3 regions of the Streptomyces sp. NPDC107522 genome follow, and region 2 is predicted to be linked to each of the others. Evidence: predicted binding sites of a transcription regulator. Region 2 holds the regulator's gene; each other region holds the start of a gene.
The links. The regulator HspR, encoded in region 2, represses chaperone genes until heat shock. The targets are predictions, from matches to a motif close to TTGAGNNNNNNNNNCTCAA.

Region 1 (6,205 bases), on a different contig from region 2:
GACCGCCACAGCCTGTACCTGAGCTGGTGGCGCGACGGGGACACCCGGCGGCGCGGCATGTCGCTGGTCCGCTTCAAGGACATCTACCGCGCGCACGGGCTGGAGTGCACCGGCGAGGAGCTGCCCGACTTCCTGCCCGCGGTACTGGAGTTCACGGCCCGCACCGGCAACAGCGAGCTGCTGCTGGAACACCGGGACGCCCTGGAACAGCTCCGCTCCCGGCTCACCGACTTCGGTACACCGTACGCGTCCGTCCTGGACGCCGTATGCGCCACACTGCCGACCGCACACACCGAGGTGCGCTGATGACCACACTCCTCTGGGGCGTCCTGCCGTACGTCACCTTCGCCCTGCTCGTCGCGGGACTCGTCTGGCGTCACCGCTACGACCGGTTCGGCTGGACCACGCGCTCGTCGCAGGTGTACGAGTCGAAGCTGCTGAACATCGGCTCGCCCGCCTTCCACTACGGCATCCTGTTCGTGTTGGCCGGCCATGTGGTGGGCCTGTTCGTCCCGGGGTCCTGGACGGACGCGATGGGCGTGAGCGAGCACACCTACCACCTGTTCTCCCTCTACGGCGGCACGGCGGCCGGTGTGCTCACGGTCGCCGGGATCGTGCTGCTGATCTACCGGCGCCGCACCAACGCCCCCGTGTTCCGCGCGACGACTGCCAACGACAAGCTCATGTACGTCGTCCTGCTCGCGGCGATCGTGATGGGCATGGTGGCCAAGCTGTCCCACGCCTCCGGCGACGGCTACGACTACCGGCAGTCGATCGCCCCTTGGGCCCGCAGCCTGTTCACCCTCCAGCCGGACGTCGACCGCATGGCGGGCGTGCCGGTGCTGTACGAGGTGCACACGGTGATCGGCATGGTGCTGATCGCGCTGGTGCCGTACACCCGGCTGGTGCACATGTTCAGCGCGCCGGTGCAGTATCTGTTCCGGCCGTATGTGGTGTACCGCAGCCGCGACCCCAGGGAGCTGGGGCCGCGGCCGGACAAGCGGGGCCGGGAGCGCGCCGGATCCTAGGCGGCCGCCGCCTCTAGGCCGCCCCTCCCTTCTGGTCCTTCTCGTCGTCGACGATCTCCGCGTCCACCACGCCCTCGTCGTCCTGCGATGCGGTCTGCTCGGTGCCCGTGCCGGTGGCGCTGTCCGTCGGGGTCTGCTGGGTCTGGGCGTACATCGCCTGGCCCATCTTCTGGCTGACGGTGGCGAGTTTCTCGATGCCGGTGCGCAGGGCGCTCGTCTCGGCGTTCTGCTCCAGTAGCTGCTTCAGCTCCGTGACCGCCGACTCCACCTCCGACTTGGTGTCCGCCGGGACCTTGTCCTCGTTGTCGCGGATGAACTTCTCGGTCTGGTAGACGAGCTGTTCGGCCTGGTTGCGGGTCTCGGCGGCCTCGCGCCGCTTGCGGTCCTCCTCGGCGTACTGCTCGGCCTCCCGCATCATGCGGTCGATGTCGTCCTTCGGGAGGGCCGAGCCGCCGGTGACCGTCATCTTCTGCTCGCGGCCGGTGGCGAGGTCCTTGGCGGAGACGTGCATGATCCCGTTGGCGTCGATGTCGAACGCGACCTCGATCTGCGGCACCCCGCGCGGTGCGGGCGGCAGACCGGTGAGGTCGAAGACGCCGAGCTTCTTGTTGTACGCCGCGATCTCACGTTCGCCCTGGTAGACCTGGATGCCGACGGAGGGCTGGTTGTCGGTGGCGGTGGTGAAGATCTCCGAACGCCGGGTGGGAATGGTCGTGTTGCGCTCGATGAGCTTCGTCATGATGCCGCCCTTCGTCTCGATGCCGAGGGACAGCGGGGTGACGTCGAGCAGCAGGACGTCCTTGACGTCGCCGCGGATGACGCCCGCCTGGAGGGCCGCGCCGACGGCCACGACCTCGTCGGGGTTGACGCCCTTGTGCGGGTCCTTGCCGGTGAGTTCCTTCACCAGGTCGGTGACGGCGGGCATCCGGGTGGAGCCGCCTACGAGGATGACGTGGTCGACCGCGGAGAGTTTGATGCCGGCGTCCTTGACGGCCTGGTGGAAGGGGGTCTTGCAGCGGTCGAGGAGGTCGGCGGTGAGCTCCTGGAACTGGGCGCGGGTCATCTTCTCGTCGAGGTGGAGGGGGCCCTCGGCGGACGCGGTGATGTAGGGCAGGTTGATCGTCGTCTCGGAGGAGCTGGACAGTTCGATCTTGGCCTTCTCGGCGCCCTCGCGCAGCCGCTGCAGCGCCATCTTGTCGTTGCCGAGGTCGATGCCGTACTGGCCTTTGAACTTCTTGACGAGGTGCTCGACGATCCGCTGGTCCCAGTCGTCGCCGCCCAGGTGCGTGTCGCCGTTGGTGGCCTTGACCTCGATGACGCCGTCGCCGATCTCCAGCAGCGAGACGTCGAAGGTGCCGCCGCCGAGGTCGAAGACGAGGACGGTCTGCTCCTCACCCCGGTCGAGGCCGTAGGCGAGGGCGGCGGCCGTGGGCTCGTTGATGATCCTCAGGACCTTCAGGCCCGCGATCTCCCCGGCCTCCTTGGTGGCCTGCCGCTGTGCGTCGTCGAAGTAGGCGGGGACGGTGATCACCGCGTCGGTGACGTCCTCGCCGAGGTAGGACTCGGCGTCCCGCTTCAGCTTCTGCAGCACCCGGGCGGACAGTTCCTGCGCCCGGTAGCGGGTGCCGTCGATGTCGCCCTGCTCGGGGAAGCGCCAGTGGGCGTCGCCCATGTGCCGCTTCACGGAGCGGGCGGTGCGCTCGACGTTCGTCACCGCCTGCCGCTTGGCCACCTCACCCACGAGGACCTCGCCGTTCTTGGCGAAGGCCACGACCGACGGTGTGGTCCTGGCCCCCTCCGCGTTGGCGACGACAGTGGGTTCGCCGCCCTCCAGGACGGCCACCACCGAGTTCGTGGTCCCGAGATCGATCCCGACCGCGCGTGCCATCGTTGTCCCCTTCCGCCAGGGCACCCCTTCGAACTCCAGCACAAAACTTGAGTGGGTTCTTGTCAATGGGGCGAGTGACCCGGCGGAAGGGTGCCAAACGGGGCCTGAGCGAGCGCTCAGGCCCGCTGCCTCAGGTGAGCTTGGCCGACAGCGTGATCGGTACCGCCTTCAGCGCCTGGCTGACCGGGCAGCCCACCTTGGCCTCCTCCGCCTTGGCGAGGAAGTCCTCCTCGGACAGGCCCGGAACCGTGCCCTCCACGGTGATGTGGATGCCGGTGATGCCCTCGCCGGGCTGGAAGGTCACGTCGGCGGAGGTGACCAGCTTGGTCGGCGGGTTGCCGGCCTTGTCGAGGATGTTCGAGAAGGCCATGGAGTAGCAGCTGGAGTGGGCGGCGGCGATCAGCTCCTCCGGGCTGGTCTTGCCGTTCGCCTCCTCGGCGCGCGACGCCCACGTCACCGGCTGCTGGGCGATGCTGCCGGAGGAGTCGAAGGAGACGACGCCATTGCCCTTGAACAGGTTTCCTTCCCACACGGTGTGTGCGGAGCGCGTGGTTGCCACGTTGAATCCCTTCGCATGCTTACGGTGAGGTCCCGTGTCCGGGTTCCGTGTCCCCCATCCGATCACACTCGTCCTCATTGCACCCGGAAGACCGGCCCACGCGGGGTGAACGGCAGACGACGGCCCTGTGGAATCAGGTACGCGTGCTCGCGCCGCACCCGCAGGACATCGCACCAGCCGTCCGTGATGACCAGGACCGGCGCACCCGGCGGAAAGTCGTCCGCGCGCTGCAGCAGGTCGATCCCGGGCTGCAGGACCGTACCGCCCCGCCCGTGCACCCGCACCCGCCCCGCGATCTCCGTGACCGGCACATATCCCGCGTCGTGCGGTGCCGCGTCGCAGAACACCACCCGCGCCGCCGGTACGTCCCGGGCCGCGGCGTAGGAGGCGATCGCGCCCAGCGCCTTGCCGAGCAGGACGGCTCCCATGGAGCCGGAGGTGTCCAGGACGACGCCGAAGGTGCAGCGGGCGACCTCCTCGGGCGGGAACCAGCGGCCCGCGCGCGGGATGTCGGGCGTCGACGACTGGCGGCGCGAGGGACGGGCATACGTCCGTACCGGCTCGGGGCGCGGCACGAACTCGTCGAACCAGCGGGCCAGTCGGGCGTCCCAGGGCAGCGGCGGATGGCTGAGCGCGCGGATCTCCTGGACCAGGCCGCCGGGCAGGAAGCCGCGCTCCTGCTGCTGGTGCAGGTCCAGGCCGTGCGCCAGGCCCCGGCGGTAGAACTCGTCGAGGTCGCAGTAGTCGCCGGGCGGGCCCAGCGGCGCGCCCAGGACATCGCCGACGCCCTTGCCCCGAAGGGTGGCGAGCCGGCGCATCCGGCGCAGGTCACCGGCGATCCGGTCGTACACCTCCTCGGCGGACAGGCCGGTGAACTGCGCGTCGTACAGCAGCCCTTGGGGCATCTCGCCGACCTGCATCTCGCGGAGCCAGCCGTTGATGACGTAGTCGCAGGCGACGTTGAACAGGTACGGGTCGCGGGTGCCGCAGCGGTCCCCGTGGCGCAGGGCGGCGTGCAGCATCTCGTGGGCGAGGATGAACCGCCACTCCTCGGCCTCGAAGGTCCGCAGCGGGTTGATGTAGATCTCGCCGGCCTCGGCGTTGACGGCGGCGACGGAGATGCCGTGCGCGCGGGCGAGTTCGGCGTCGGCGACCAGCTTGATGCCGGCCGCGATGCCGCCGAGCAGCGGGTAGGAGGTGATGAACCACTCCAGCGCCCACTGCCAGGGCCGCTTCTTGACCGGCTCGCCGTCCATGGAATCGCGGCGGCCGCCCGCCATGTCCATCGCGGTGGAGACCGTGCGGGTCAGGGCGGTGGCGAAGGCCAGCTGGTGGTCCGGTGGCGACCCCAACCAGCCCGTCCACTCCACGAGCAGCTGGTCGGGGTCGTCGCCCGCGGTGCCGCAGCGCTCGTACCCGGCCGGGATGCCGTGGCGGCGCCAGCGCGCGGCGAGCTGCTCCTCGTCGCCGTCCGGGTACGACAGCGGGAGATGCTCCGGGGTCTGCCCCATGGGGAACGAGAGCAGGAAGCGGTTGACGACGACGCAGCGGGCGGCGATGTCGTACCGGTCGGGCTGCTCGCGCCCTCCCTTCGCCGCCGGTACGTGTCCGAAGCCGAGGTGCAGCACGGCGTGCGCGAGCGTCCAGGCCCAGACGGCGGGTTCGGCGAAGCGGTCGGGGTGGATGTGCAGGTCGCCGTCGGAGTCGACGCGGACGAGCCCGTCGCGGGGCGCCTCCTCGCAGTCCTCGTGACGGCAGATGCCGAACTCGACGGTCGCGAGCGCGGGGTTGGCACGGAGCAGCCGCAGTCCTTCGGCGAACGCCCGGGTGGCGAGATCGCCCTTCTTCTGTCCCTTGCCCTGGTCGCGGCTCATCGCCGCGCCTTCACCAGACGCGGCATGTCCCGCGCCGCCTCCACCAGGAACCACGACGGCAGCACCGGGTTGCCGTCGGCGTCGGAGGCGATGACGCTCTGGGCGACCTCCACGGAGATCTCCGCGAGCTGCACCAGCAGCGACTTCGCGCGGTACGCGGTCTGCCGCCCGTTCGCCGACATGTGCTCCTTGCTGACGGGCAGTTCCTTGATGAGCCGCCCGCGGAAGGACTCGGCGAGGTAGTAGAGCAGGTCGCGGTCCTCCATGCGGTGCGGCCAGCGGGCGTCGCCCTTGATGATCGCCTCGATGCCGAACTGGCTGCGCACGATCTTGACGTAGCCGCAGAACGCGGTGGCGTGGGCGGGCGTCAGCGTGCCGTGCGCGAGCACCTTGAGCGTCTCCTCGTCGAGGTCGCGGCCGAAGGAGTGCAGCGCGTCGGAGAGCATGTGCCAGGAGCGGGGCGTGGAGAACGGCTCCTCGGTCTTCGGCGGCTTGGACCACAGGTGGTCGGGCCGGTCGGTGAGGTGGTCCAGGATCCACGGGTGGATGCCGTTGTTCGCGGCCCAGGTCAGCCAGTCCTTGGCGGAAGCCTCCAGGTGGACATGGGTGAGACGGTTGACGAGGGCGGAGGCGATGGGGCGGGCGAGGGCGTTGTCGGTGGCACGGTTGCCGGCGCCGATGACGATGGATCCCTTCGGCAGTTCGTAGTTGCCGATACGGCGGTCCAGGATCAGCGAGTAGAACGCCTTCTGCACATCCGGGGTGGCCGCGTTCAGCTCGTCGAGGAACAGGCAGTACGGCTCGTCGCGGGCGATCGCCTCCGGCGGGCAGAACACCGACCGTCCCTCGCGGATCT
Region 2 (6,205 bases):
CCGGTACCGCCGACCAGCTCGTGACCACCGTCGACCGGACCGCGCCCGCCGCGCCCACCGGGCTGAGCACCGGCTCCGAGCCGGAGGGGCTGCGGGTCGGGTGGAGTTCGGTCGAGGGAGCGGCGTCGTACCGGCTGTACCGGGCGGCGAGCGCGGAGGGAACCTACACCCGCGTCGGGAACACGAGCGGGCTCTCCTACGTCGACACCTCGGCTGCCGAGGACACCACCTACTACTACCGGGTGACCGCCCTCGACGCGGCGGGCAACGAGTCCGCGCGGTCCGCCGCCGTCAGCGGCAAGCGCCGGGACCTCACGCCGCCGTCCGCCGTCACCGGGGTGACTGTCACGCCGACCGAGTACGGCTTCGAGGTGCGCTGGGACGCCAACCCGACCGCGGACCTTGCGAGCTATGCGGTGCGCCGGGGCGAGTTGTGGGGGGACGAGGAGGAGAAGGTGTGCTCCCTCTACCCCGGCTTCCACGTCTCGGCCGACACCACCTCGTACGCCTACACCACGCTCCCGGACGGCGAGGAGTCCTGCTTCATCGTCGACGCCATCGACGACGCCGGGAACTCGTCCTTCAAGTGGACCGGCGAGGCCCAGATCGTGACAGCGACCGAGCTCGACACGACGCCGAGCGTGGCGACGCCGGAGGGCTCGCCGCTGACGCTCACCGCAACCGGCGCCGAGGGCGACGAGGGGAACCTGCTCCAGTGGTCCGGGCTGGGCGAGTCGGCCCCGGAGCAGGCGGGCGGGTACCGCGTCTACCGCTGGAACCCGGCCACCTCGACGTACGAGAAGATCGCCGACCCGGGTTCCGGAGCCGTCCAGTACGTCGACACCGGCGCCCGCCGCGGCACCACGTCGTACTACTGGGTGACGGCCGTGACCGCCGACGGCACCGAGTCCCTGCCGGCGGGTGACTGGGCGGTCACTGCACCGGCCGGCTGATCCGACGGAGGCAGGCCTGGCCGCCCTGCTGCGCCGCGTCAAGGCAAGTCCCATCGATGACCGCCACCCTTGAGAAGGGCCGGGCCCGCAGCGCGGACCCGGCCCTTCTTCCGATCATTCGTCGCCATCACGGACGATGACCGCCGGTCACCACAGGGAGATGTACGGCGACATCGCCGGATTCCACATGAGGTGGAGCAGCGGCAGCAGGCACAGCCGTACCACCGTCAGCGACCAGCCCAGACGTCGCGGCCACTCCTGCTCACGCGACAGCAGGGCCAGCGTCAGCAGGAGCGAGACCGACAGACCGACGCTGCACGCCTCCATGTAGGGAACGTCCGCCAGGAAGACATACGGGTCGTCGCGCCAGGTCCACAGGGTCCGGGCCACGAGCAGGGTCAGGAGCGCCTCGACGGAGACGAACCACCACCCACGATTGGTCAGGCTCATCCGTACCACTTCGGCTGGGGGCGGTAGATCCAGATCTTCGTCCTCGGCTCGGCGCTCTTCTGCGCCGGGAGGGGCGCGACCGACGGGTCACCGGCCAGGAAACCGGCCGGCGTCATCGCCGCGGCGGCCTGGACCCGCTGTCTTCGGTTGGTGCGCTGCACTCCAACTCCTTTTCAGGGCCCCTGAAGGCGTTCCAGGGGCGGATGGAGGAACTGTGATCAAAAGCTGATCACCATCAAGGTACGAGACCTCGCCGCCCGCTACGGCACGTCAAGGGCGCCTGATGATCGACCGAAGTCATAGGAAAGGCCCGTACAACCCATGGACCGCTCCGCGAGTCGTGATCGTCGCCGGCCTTCCCCGGCCAACGACGATCACGCCCGAGGACCCATGAACCCACCTGGACGCACGACCGCCGCCGCCGCGACCGCCGTCGTGCTCGCCACCGCCGGCGGCCTGCTCACCGCCTCCGCCGCCCCGGCCTCCGCAGCCGTGACCTGCACGTCGCCGGTCTTCAAACGGCAGTTCTTCGCGAACACCACCTTCTCCGGGACGCCGAAGAAGACCGACTGCGACAGCGTCATCGACCAGAACTGGGGCACCGGCGCCCCCGCCTCCGGACTGCCGAGCAACAACTTCGGCGTGCGGTGGAGCGTGACGCGCGACTTCGGCTCGGGCGGCCCGTTCTCCCTCACCGCCTCCGGGCTGGACGGCATCCGCGTCTACCTCGACGGCACCCGCAAGATCGACCTGTGGAAGAACACCTCCACAACCGTCTCCAAGACCGTCAACCTCACCATCCCCTCCGGCAAGCACACCCTCCGCGTCGACTACGTCAACTGGACCGGCAGCGCCAAGGTCAAGTTCACGTACGCGCCCCGCACCTCCGCCACCGTCGACACCGTCAAGCCCCTTGCCCCGACGGGCGCCTCCGTCACCTACGACCCGGCCACCGGCAAGGCCAAGCTGACCTGGGTGAGGAACAAGGAGATGGACCTCGCCGGGTACCGCGTCTACCGGCGGCTGCAGGGGACCGGCGACTACCGCAGGGTCAGCGGCTTCGACCCGCTGACCTCGACGTCGTTCACGGAGACGCTGGCGCCCACCGGCGCCGCCTACTACTACGAGGTCCGGGCCGTCGACAAGGCCGGCAACGAGTCGACGGGCAGCGCCGACAAGCTCGTCACCACCGTCGACCGCACCGCCCCGCTGACGCCGGTCGTGTCCGCGAGCGACGACCCCGTGCGCGGGGTCGAGCTCGACTGGCAGGACGACAGCTACGAGGTGACCTACGACGTCTACCGGGCGGCCGCCGCCGACGGGGAGTTCGTCAAGCTGGGCATCTCGTACGGGTCGAGCCGCACCGACGAGACCGCGCCCTACGGCGACACCTCGTACTACAAGGTCGTCGCGAAGGACCCCGCCGGCAACACCGCCGCCTCGCAGGTCCTCGCCTTCGCCCGGCCGCTGGCCGTGCCCTCCATGGACACCCCGCGCACGAACGAGGCGGAGACCGGGATCGAGGTGCGCTGGACGACGTCGAAGGCGGCGCCGACGAGCTTCCGCGTCTACCGCTGGGACCGGTCCGACCCGAACGCCGTTCCCGCGCAGGTCACCTGTGAGTCGTACCGGGTGGGCAACGAGGCCGACTACTACCCGCAGTACGGCTGCACCGACTTCTCCGCCGAGCGGAACACGTCGTACGGCTACCACGTCACCAGCGTCGACAGCGCGGGCCGCGAGTCGGCTCCCTCACAAGCGGTCTACGCGGGCCTGGCGGACACCACCCCGCCGCCCGCCGTCACCGGCCTGACCCACACGAGTACGGAGTACGGCACGGTCCTGGAGTGGGACGAGAACCCCGCCCCCGACCTCAAGTCGTACAACGTCTTCCGGGCGACCGACCTTCGTGACACCGCCACGTACGAGCATCTCGCCACGCTCCAGCCCGGCACGACCCGCTTCACCGACCTCAACGTCCCGAACGACGAGAACTGGTTCTACTTCGTGGACTCGGTGGACACGAACAACAACTCGCTCTACACGCTGAGGGGTTACCCGGAGAGCGTCGCCGCCAATGTGAGCGTCAACGAGTTCGACCTCACTCCTGGCTACGCGCCCCCGAACACCGCGGCCACGAACCTCTCGGCCCAGGCGGACGAGTCCGGCCACGCGGCACTGTCGTGGGGCTGCGGCTCCGGATGCGCGATCACCGGCTTCCACGTGTACCGCTGGGACCGCGCCACACAGCAGTACGTCCGGCTGACCGACGTACCCCTGGCCGCCGACGCCCGCGGCTACACGGACCCGACCACGCCGGCCGGGACCACGAGCTACTACGTCATCTCGTTCGTCGCAGCGGACGGTTCCGAGGCATACTCCGGTCTCGCCCCCGTCGTGGTCGCCCCGAGCGGTGACGGAGCCTGACCACCCGCCAGAAGCAGACCCAGTCAAGGAAGATCTGATGCCGAAGGACCCGGCACCCGCACCCACGGCCACCTACGCGCACGACGAGCACGACGAGCACGACAATCACGAGGACGACGGGCACGAGGACAAGCCCGTCGTCGAGAGTGTCGTCGAGGAAGAGCGGTTCGGCGCGATATCGGTCCGGCTCGACATGGAGGCGGGCGAAACCACCGTCGACGGCGAGTCGGTGCCCCGGGTCGAGCTGCTCCGGGCGGGGGGCACCGAGGTCGAGGACCACGTCCCGATCGGCACCCGGGACGGGAGCCGGCTCACGCTGACGGTGGACGGCGAGGAGGCCGTCATCGACCCCGCCAAGGGCCGGCTGACCCGCCGCTCGTACCGCGTCGACGTCCGCCACGCGGGCCACACCTGGCGCCTGGTGCCCGACTCCATCCCGGGCAGCCGCCTGCTGCGGGACGATCAGCACATCGGTGATTTCTCCTCCGACGGCGACGGCCGCGTCCTCGCCGAGTGGCGCGAGGACGCCGAACCGGAGCCCCTGGACGCGGCCTTCGGATACGCGCTCGCCGCCGCCTTCGGTACGGGCGCCCAGCCCATGTGGATCCTCGCGGTGGAGGCGGCCGGCGAGCTGCTCCCCGGCTGATCCCGTACGCAACGGCGAGGGGCCCCTCCGGCTTCCGGAGGGGCCCCTGCGGCCGTCGTCATACGCGGTGCTCAGCCTCACGAGCTCCCGCGACCGACGCTAGTCCTTGGCCTTCTTCGGCCGCCACACCACCAACGCGCTGGTCTGCTGCACTTCCTGATACGGCACAAGATCCCGGCGGTACGACGCGTGCACCGCCGCCTCGCGCTGCCGCATCGCCGCCGCCGCGCCGTCGAGGGCCGCTTCCAGTTCCGCGACGCGGGACTGCAGCGCGGCGACCTGGTTCTCCAGTTCGATGATGCGCTTGATGCCGGCCAGGTTGATGCCCTCGTCCTGCGACAGCTGCTGGACGGTGCGCAGCAGTTCGATGTCGCGGGCCGAGTAGCGGCGGCCCCGGCCCGCCGTGCGGTCCGGAGACACCAGGCCAAGGCGGTCGTACTGGCGCAGCGTCTGCGGGTGCAGGCCGGAGAGCTGGGCCGCCACCGAGATGACGTAGACCGGGGTCTCCTCGGTCAGTTCATACGGATTGCGTCGACGGCCGTCCATCTCGATCAAGCTCCCTTCGCGGCCTGGAACAGCTCCGCCCGCGGATCCTCGCCCGCGGTCGCCTCGCGATACGCCTCGAGCGCGTCACGAGCCTTCCCCGAAAGGTCCTTCGGGACACTCACCTCTACGGTGACCAGCAGGTCCCCGCGGGTGCCGTCCTTGCGGACCGCGCCCTTGCCCCTGGCCCGCATGGTGCGGCCGTTGGGCGTGCCGGGCGGCAGTTTCAGGGTGACCGGCGGTCCGCCCAGGGTGGGGACCCTGACCTCGCCGCCGAGGGCCGCCTCCGTGAAGGTCACGGGGACGGTCACCGTGAGGTTGTCGTCCTTACGGCCGAACACCGGGTGGGCGTCGACGTGCACGGTGACGTACAGGTCGCCCGCCGGGCCGCCGCGCTCGCCGGGCGCCCCCTTGCCGCGCAGCCGGATGCGCTGGCCGTCGGACACCCCGGCCGGGATGCGGACCTGCATGGTGCGGGACGACTTGGCCCGGCCGCTGCCCTTGCACTCCAGGCAGGGGTGCTCGGCGATCAGGCCGCGCCCCTTGCAGTCCGGGCAGGGGTCGGTGAGGGAGAACCCGCCACCGGAGCCCCGGGCCACCTGGCCGGTGCCGACGCAGGTCGGGCACACCCTGGGCGTGCCGTTCTTGTCGCCGGTGCCGGCGCAGGCCTTGCACGGTGACTGCGAGGACATGCGCAGCGGGACGGTCGCGCCCTCGATCGCCTCGGTGAAGCTGAGGGTGACCTCGGTGTCGATGTCCTGGCCGCGCCGGGGCTGGGTACGGGTGGTGCCCGTACCGCCGCGGTTGAACAGGCCCCCGAAGACGTCACCGAGTCCGCCGCCGAAGCCGCCGGCTCCCCCTTGGCCCTGGGCGCCGCCTCCGAAGAGGTCGCCCAGGTCGAAGTTGAAGGTGCCGCCCGCGCCGCCCGGCCCCGGGCGGAAGCCGCCGTTGCCGAAGAGGGCGCGTGCCTCGTCGTACTCCTTGCGCTTCTTGGGGTCACCGAGGACGTCGTTCGCCTCGGAGATCTCCTTGAACCGCTCCTCCGCCTTGGCGTTGCCCTTGTTGGCGTCCGGGTGGTACTCGCGGGCGAGCTTCCGGTACGCCTTCTTGATCTCGGCCTCGGTGGCGTCCTTGGGGACGCCGAGGACCTTGTAGTAGTCCTTCTCGATGAAGTCCTTGGTGCTCA
Region 3 (6,205 bases), on a different contig from region 2:
GGATGGACCGCGCGCGCCATCTCGCCCTGCTTGGCCCGGGCACGCCGGAACAGCACCGTCAACTCGCGCTCCAGGTCGAGGAATTCAGGCTGGTCCATACCGCCACCGGACGCGGCCCCAGAGGGGGCGCCCCCGGATTCGACTCGCCGCCCGTCGCCGCTTCCCTCTTCGTGCACGTCAGCCCCTGCCTCGCGTTTCCCGTTCCTGAAAGTTTCCGCCGACCGCCGTCATCGCCGCTGCTCCGCCAGTATTTCGCAGGCTCAGACCAAAGGCAGCCTCCGGACCCCCCTCCACCTGCGCTTCTCCCTGCCTGGCTTCTCTACCTGAGGCTTGACTGGCATGCGCACGCCACAGCCGCCACCCCCCGTGCCCCGCGTTTCCCCACCGAGCACCACCGAGCCTTCGGAGGCACGCTATGCCCGTGCACAGACCCGAACCGCTCCGCCCCCGGCGCCCGCATCTCACCGGGCTCCTGCTCGCCGCCGTCCTCGCCCTCACTCTGGCCACACAGCCCTCCCCCGCATCCGCCGACGACGACATCCCGGTCCGCGGCTCCGCCCACATGGGCATGGGCGTCGCGGCCCACGACGGCGTGCACGGCCTCCCCTCCGGCCTCCTGGCCGCCCAGACGGAAGGCGTGGACGTCTCCAGCCATCAGGGCGATGTCGCCTGGTCGACCCTCTGGACCAGCGGGGTCAAGTGGGCCTACACGAAGGCCACCGAGGGGACGTACTACACGAACCCGTACTTCACCCAGCAGTACAACGGCTCCTACAAGGTCGGCATGATCCGCGGCGCCTACCACTTCGCCACCCCGGACACCACCAATGGAGCAACCCAGGCCAACTATTTCGTCGACCACGGCGGCGGCTGGTCCGGCGACGGCAAGACCCTCCCCGGCGTCCTCGACATCGAGTGGAACCCGTACGGCGACGACTGCTACGGCAAGACCCCGAGCGCGATGGTCACCTGGATCCGCGACTTCCTGAACCGGTACAAGGCCCGCACCAGCCGCGACGCCGTCATCTACACGGCCACCAGCTGGTGGAAGCAGTGCACCGGCAACTACAGCGGCTTCGCCTCCGCCAACCCGCTGTGGATCGCCAGGTACGCCTCCACGGTGGGGGAACTGCCGGCGGGCTGGAGCTACTACACGATGTGGCAGTACACGTCCTCGGGACCGACGGTCGGTGACCACAACAAGTTCAACGGGGCGCTGGACCGAGTGCAGGCGTTGGCGAACGGCTGACCTGCGGCAGGACAGGCCTGACGGACGGCCGTCAAGGCCTGCCGCACGGTGAAGGCCCGGGCCTCCCTCACGAAAACCCGGGCCTTGCCTGTCCGGTCCCCGCGGGCGGAGCCCGCTATTGGACTACGTCGTCACGCCGCGACCGGAACCTCCGGCGCCGCGCCGTTGGTGGCCGGCGACAGGGCCAGTTCCAGGACCTGGCGGACGTCGGTGACGGCGTGGACGTCGAGCTTGTCCAGCACCTCGGCGGGGACGTCGTCCAGGTCGGGCTCGTTGCGCTTGGGGATGATGACGGTGGTGACGCCCGCGCGGTGGGCCGCCAGCAGCTTCTGCTTGACGCCGCCGATCGGGAGCACCCGGCCGGTCAGCGACACCTCGCCCGTCATCGCCACGTCCGTGCGGACCAGGCGGCCCGACAGCAGCGACGCGAGCGCCGTCGTCATCGTGATGCCCGCGCTGGGGCCGTCCTTCGGCACCGCGCCCGCCGGGAAGTGGATGTGCACGCCCCGGTCCTTCAGGTCGGCCACCGGCAGTTCGAGTTCGGCGCCGTGGGAGCGGAGGAACGACAGCGCGATCTGGGCGCTCTCCTTCATCACGTCACCCAGCTGGCCCGTCAGCGTCAGGCCCGCCGCGCCCGTCTCCGGGTCGGCCAGCGACGCCTCCACGAACAGCACGTCACCGCCGGCGCCGGTCACCGCGAGACCGGTCGCGACGCCCGGGACGGCCGTACGCCGCTCGGCCGGATCCTGCGCCGACTCCGGCACGTGGTGCGGCCGGCCGATCAGGCCGCGCAGGTCGCCGTCCATGATGGTGAACGGCAGCTCCTGCTCGCCCAGTTCGTGCTTGGCCGCCACCTTGCGCAGCAGCCTCGCGATGGACCGCTCCAGGTTGCGCACGCCCGCCTCGCGCGTGTATTCGCCGGCGAGCTTGCGCAGGGCGCCCTCGTCGATGGCGACCTCGTCCCTTTCCAGGCCGGCCCGCTCCAGCTGGCGCGGGAGCAGGTGGTCGCGGGCGATGACGATCTTCTCGTCCTCGGTGTAGCCGTCGAGGCGGACCAGCTCCATACGGTCGAGCAGGGCTTCAGGGATGGCCTCCAGGACGTTGGCTGTGGCCAGGAAGACCACGTCCGACAGGTCCAGCTCCACCTCCAGGTAGTGGTCCCGGAAGGTGTGGTTCTGGGCCGGGTCCAGCACCTCCAGCAGAGCCGCCGCCGGGTCGCCGCGGAAGTCCGAGCCCACCTTGTCGATCTCGTCGAGCAGCACGACCGGGTTCATCGAGCCGGCCTCCTTGATGGCCCGCACGATCCGGCCGGGCAGCGCGCCGACGTACGTACGCCGGTGGCCGCGGATCTCCGCCTCGTCCCGGACGCCGCCGAGGGCCACGCGGACGAACTTGCGGCCCATGGCGTGGGCGACGGACTCGCCGAGCGAGGTCTTGCCGACGCCGGGCGGGCCGACGAGGGCCAGCACAGCGCCGCCGCGCCGCCCGCCGACCACACCGAGCCCCCGGTCGCTACGGCGCTTGCGCACCGCCAGGTATTCGGTGATCCGCTCCTTCACGTCCTCCAGGCCGGCGTGCTCGGCGTCGAGGATCTCCTTGGCGCCCTGGATGTCGTAGGCGTCCTCGGTCCGCTCGTTCCAGGGCAGTTCGAGGACGGTGTCGAGCCACGTACGGATCCACGATCCCTCGGGCGACTGGTCGCTCGACCGCTCCAGCTTGTCGACCTCCTTGAGCGCGGCCTCGCGGACCTTCTCCGGCAGGTCGGCGGCCTCGACGCGGGCGCGGTAGTCGTCGGACTCCTCGCCCTCCTTCTCGCCGTTCAGCTCGCGCAGTTCCTTGCGGACGGCCTCCAGCTGACGGCGCAGCAGGAACTCGCGCTGCTGCTTGTCGACGCCTTCCTGGACGTCCTTGGCGATGGTCTCGGCGACGTCCTGCTCGGCGAGGTGGTCGCGCAGCTGCTGGGTGGCGAGCTTCAGGCGGGCCACCGGGTCGGCGGTCTCCAGCAGCTCCACCTTCTGCTCGGTGGTCAGGAAGGGCGAGTAACCGGCGTTGTCGGCGAGTGCGGAGACGTCGTCGATGGCCTGGACGCGGTCGACGACCTGCCAGGCGCCGCGCTTGCGCAGCCAGGCGGTGGCGAGGGCCTTGTATTCCTTGACCAGTTCGGCGACGTGCCCGGGCAGCGGCTCGGGAACCTTCTCGTCGAGCCGCGCGCCTTCGACCCACAGCGCCGCACCCGGCCCGGTCGTCCCGGCGCCGATCTTCACCCGGCCGCGACCGCGGATCAGGGCGCCCGGGTCACCGTCGGCCAGCCGGCCGACCTGCTCGACGGTGCCGAGCACCCCGGTGCTCGCGTAGGTGCCGTCGATGCGTGGCACCAGGAGGACCTTCGGCTTGCCGGGTTCCGAGCGGGCGGCGGCCTGCGCGGCCTCCACCGCGGCACGTACATCGGCGTCGCTCAGGTCCAGCGGGACCACCATCCCCGGCAGCACGACCTCGTCGTCGAGCGGCAGCACAGGCAGGGTGAGCGGTGTGGACGTCGAACCCATGATCTCCCCTTCGGCAGTCAAGTTGAGTTATGCCGACTCAATGCACGGGAGACCTTGAATGTTCCCCGACCGCCGTTCGCTGTGAGCGATCACGCTCTCAACGGCCTGTGACCTGGGGCTTCGAGGGCGGCGGCGGACGGCCCGGATGGACGTGCCACCCGTGAAACGGTTGCCGGAGCGGGGACCTTCCCGCACCAGGCGTGGTCGGGGGCGCTCCGCGCGTCTCAGGACGGCCGGCTGCTGCGGACCGTCGGGGCGACCGACCCCGAGGCGCCCCACCGTCGCACCACCGGCCACATCCCGACCCCGACGACCAGGGAGATCAGATGCCCCCAACTGGTCAGCGGGTCGGCGAGAGTGAGCAGGTCCTGGATCAGCAGCCCGCCGAACAGCACCAGCATCGGCCACCGCAGCCACGGCCGCAGCAGCCCGGCCAGCGCGCCGATGCTCGTCGCTACGCCGAAGCTGATGCCGTAGTCGAGGCGGTGCAGCGAGCTGTCGGGGAGGTGGCCGGCCAGGACCGCGAGCCCCACGGGGACCTCGGTCGCGAGGGTGGCCAGGACGTGCCCGCACAGGAAGACGACGGCCGTGCGGGCGCCGCCGATCCGCCGCTCCAGTGCGGTGAGTACGAGCAGGAAGCACAGCGTGTACGGCGCCACGATCCCGCCCGCGACCCACGACGCGCTGGCGAGCAGCACCAGCACGGGCGTCCGCACGAGGTGCGCCACATCGGTGCTGGAGCCCTGGTGCAGGGCGTGGACGAGGGCGGGGTCGGCGTACGTGGCGAACAGCGAGGTGACGGTCAGGACGGCGGCGTAGGCGAAGGTGAACGGCGTGCCGGTGGGGGCGGGGAGCAGATGCCCGGGGTGGAAGGACCGGGCTCGGGGCGCACTGGTCCTCGGCGCGCTGGTCGTGGGCGCACTCGTCGTAGGCGCGCTCGTCGTAGGCGCGCTCGTCGTAGGCGCGCTCGTCGTAGGCGTGCTCGTCGTAGGCGTGCTCGTCGTAGGCGTGCTGGTCGCGAGCGCACTTGTCTCACCGCGAACCGGCGCCGGCGGCGGCGTCGTAGGCGGCGCGGCGGCGGTCAGTGGTCCGCGCTGCCGCGGCATCGCGTCCAGCAGCCCGGCGACGTCCGGGAAGCACGCGTCGGCGCAAGGAGCGGCCGCGCTCGAAGAGGCGGGCTCCGGAGTCGGGCCCGTCGCATCCTCAGCCGCAGTCCGTTTCAAGGTGAGGCGCTCCTTCCCTTTCCCTCACCCTTGACTCGCCACCCAGCCGTGTCTGTGACCGACGCCACGCGGAAGCCGATTCTCAGCAACCTCTCAAGAAGCCCGCGCGTCAGCCTTCTTCACGGGCTCACCCTGCGAGGTAATTCCCTCGGCCCGCCGTGCGGGAGCTGCCAGGATGGCCGGATGCCCACTTCGTACGACATCCCCGAAGTACTGGACCGTCGCGAAGGCCCCTATGGCGAGGTCGTGTTGCGGCGGCACGGCGAGTTGCTCCAGATCGTCGCGAACGGCTGCTTCCTGATGGACACCTCCGACGGGCGTTCGGAGCGGCTGCTCGTCGACGCCGCGCTCGACGCGCTGGTCGGCAGGCCGGAGCCCGACGTGCTGATCGGCGGGCTGGGCGTGGGGTTCTCGCTCGCACACGCCGCGTCCGATCCCCGCCCGGGACGGATCACCGTCGTCGAGCGCGAGCCGGCGATTATCGGCTGGCATCTCGACGGGCCGTTGTCCGACTTCTCCGCCCGTGCGCTCGCCGACCCGCGCACCAAGATTCTGGAAACGGATCTCGTGACGTACGTACATGAGACATCCGCCACGTATGACGCACTGTGTCTAGACATCGACAACGGCCCCGACTGGACCGTCACCGAGGGCAACGACAGCCTGTACTCACCCGCCGGACTGGCAGGCTGCACAAGGGTGTTGAGGCCCGGCGGGGTACTGGCCGTATGGTCGGCCCAGCCCTCTCCGGAATTCGAAGAAACCTTGCGTAATGCCGGATTCCAACAGGTGCGTACCGAAGAGATCCCCGTTGCCCGGGGCGTTCCGGACGTCGTGCACCTCGCCGTCCGACCTGGATAGCCCTGGCGCGGTGACTCCCCGTACTCTGCTTCTCTGACGCGGATCATTCAAGCGTCAATCGCAAGCATGCGCAGGCATAGCCAGTCAGTAGGAATCACCCCACGGATTCCGGAAAGCAACTTTGGGGCGGGCGATGGAGCAGACACACACCTCCCACAACGGCACGGCGGCGACCCCTGGTGCTCAGCGCCGGGTCCTCGTGGTCGAGGACGATCCGACCATCGTGGACGCCATCGCGGCCCGCCTGCGCGCCGAGGGATTCCTCGTGCAGACCGCGGGTGACGGTCCGGCGGCCGTCGACACGGCCGAGGCCTGGCAGCCCGACC

Region 1: a site for HspR is predicted at 2,964-2,982, ahead of dnaK (molecular chaperone DnaK). Genes of this name have one in related genera too.
Region 3: a site for HspR is predicted at 3,818-3,836, ahead of lon (endopeptidase La). Genes of this name have one in related genera too.

What each region holds. Positions count from the first base shown of each region.
Region 1 is NZ_JBVKAU010000001.1:287,770-293,974, reverse strand. Features, by position in the region: gene narJ (nitrate reductase molybdenum cofactor assembly chaperone) at 1-306, shown strand, start outside; gene narI (respiratory nitrate reductase subunit gamma) at 306-1,028, shown strand; gene dnaK (molecular chaperone DnaK) at 1,042-2,916, opposite strand; gene ACZ7L6_RS01310 (OsmC family protein) at 3,047-3,475, opposite strand; gene ACZ7L6_RS01305 (vWA domain-containing protein) at 3,550-5,349, opposite strand; gene ACZ7L6_RS01300 (ATP-binding protein) at 5,346-6,205, opposite strand, start outside.
Region 2 is NZ_JBVKAU010000004.1:293,947-300,151, forward strand. Features, by position in the region: gene ACZ7L6_RS15190 (PA14 domain-containing protein) at 1-953, shown strand, start outside; gene ACZ7L6_RS15195 (hypothetical protein) at 1,101-1,403, opposite strand; gene ACZ7L6_RS15200 (hypothetical protein) at 1,400-1,564, opposite strand; gene ACZ7L6_RS15205 (fibronectin type III domain-containing protein) at 1,794-3,830, shown strand; gene ACZ7L6_RS15210 (hypothetical protein) at 3,868-4,476, shown strand; gene ACZ7L6_RS15215 (heat shock protein transcriptional repressor HspR) at 4,576-5,022, opposite strand; gene dnaJ (molecular chaperone DnaJ) at 5,028-6,205, opposite strand, start outside.
Region 3 is NZ_JBVKAU010000003.1:155,989-162,193, forward strand. Features, by position in the region: gene ACZ7L6_RS10730 (MarR family winged helix-turn-helix transcriptional regulator) at 1-176, opposite strand, end outside; gene ACZ7L6_RS10735 (lysozyme) at 416-1,249, shown strand; gene lon (endopeptidase La) at 1,381-3,795, opposite strand; gene ACZ7L6_RS10745 (rhomboid-like protein) at 4,020-5,018, opposite strand; gene ACZ7L6_RS10750 (spermidine synthase family protein) at 5,202-5,879, shown strand; gene ACZ7L6_RS10755 (response regulator transcription factor) at 6,013-6,205, shown strand, end outside.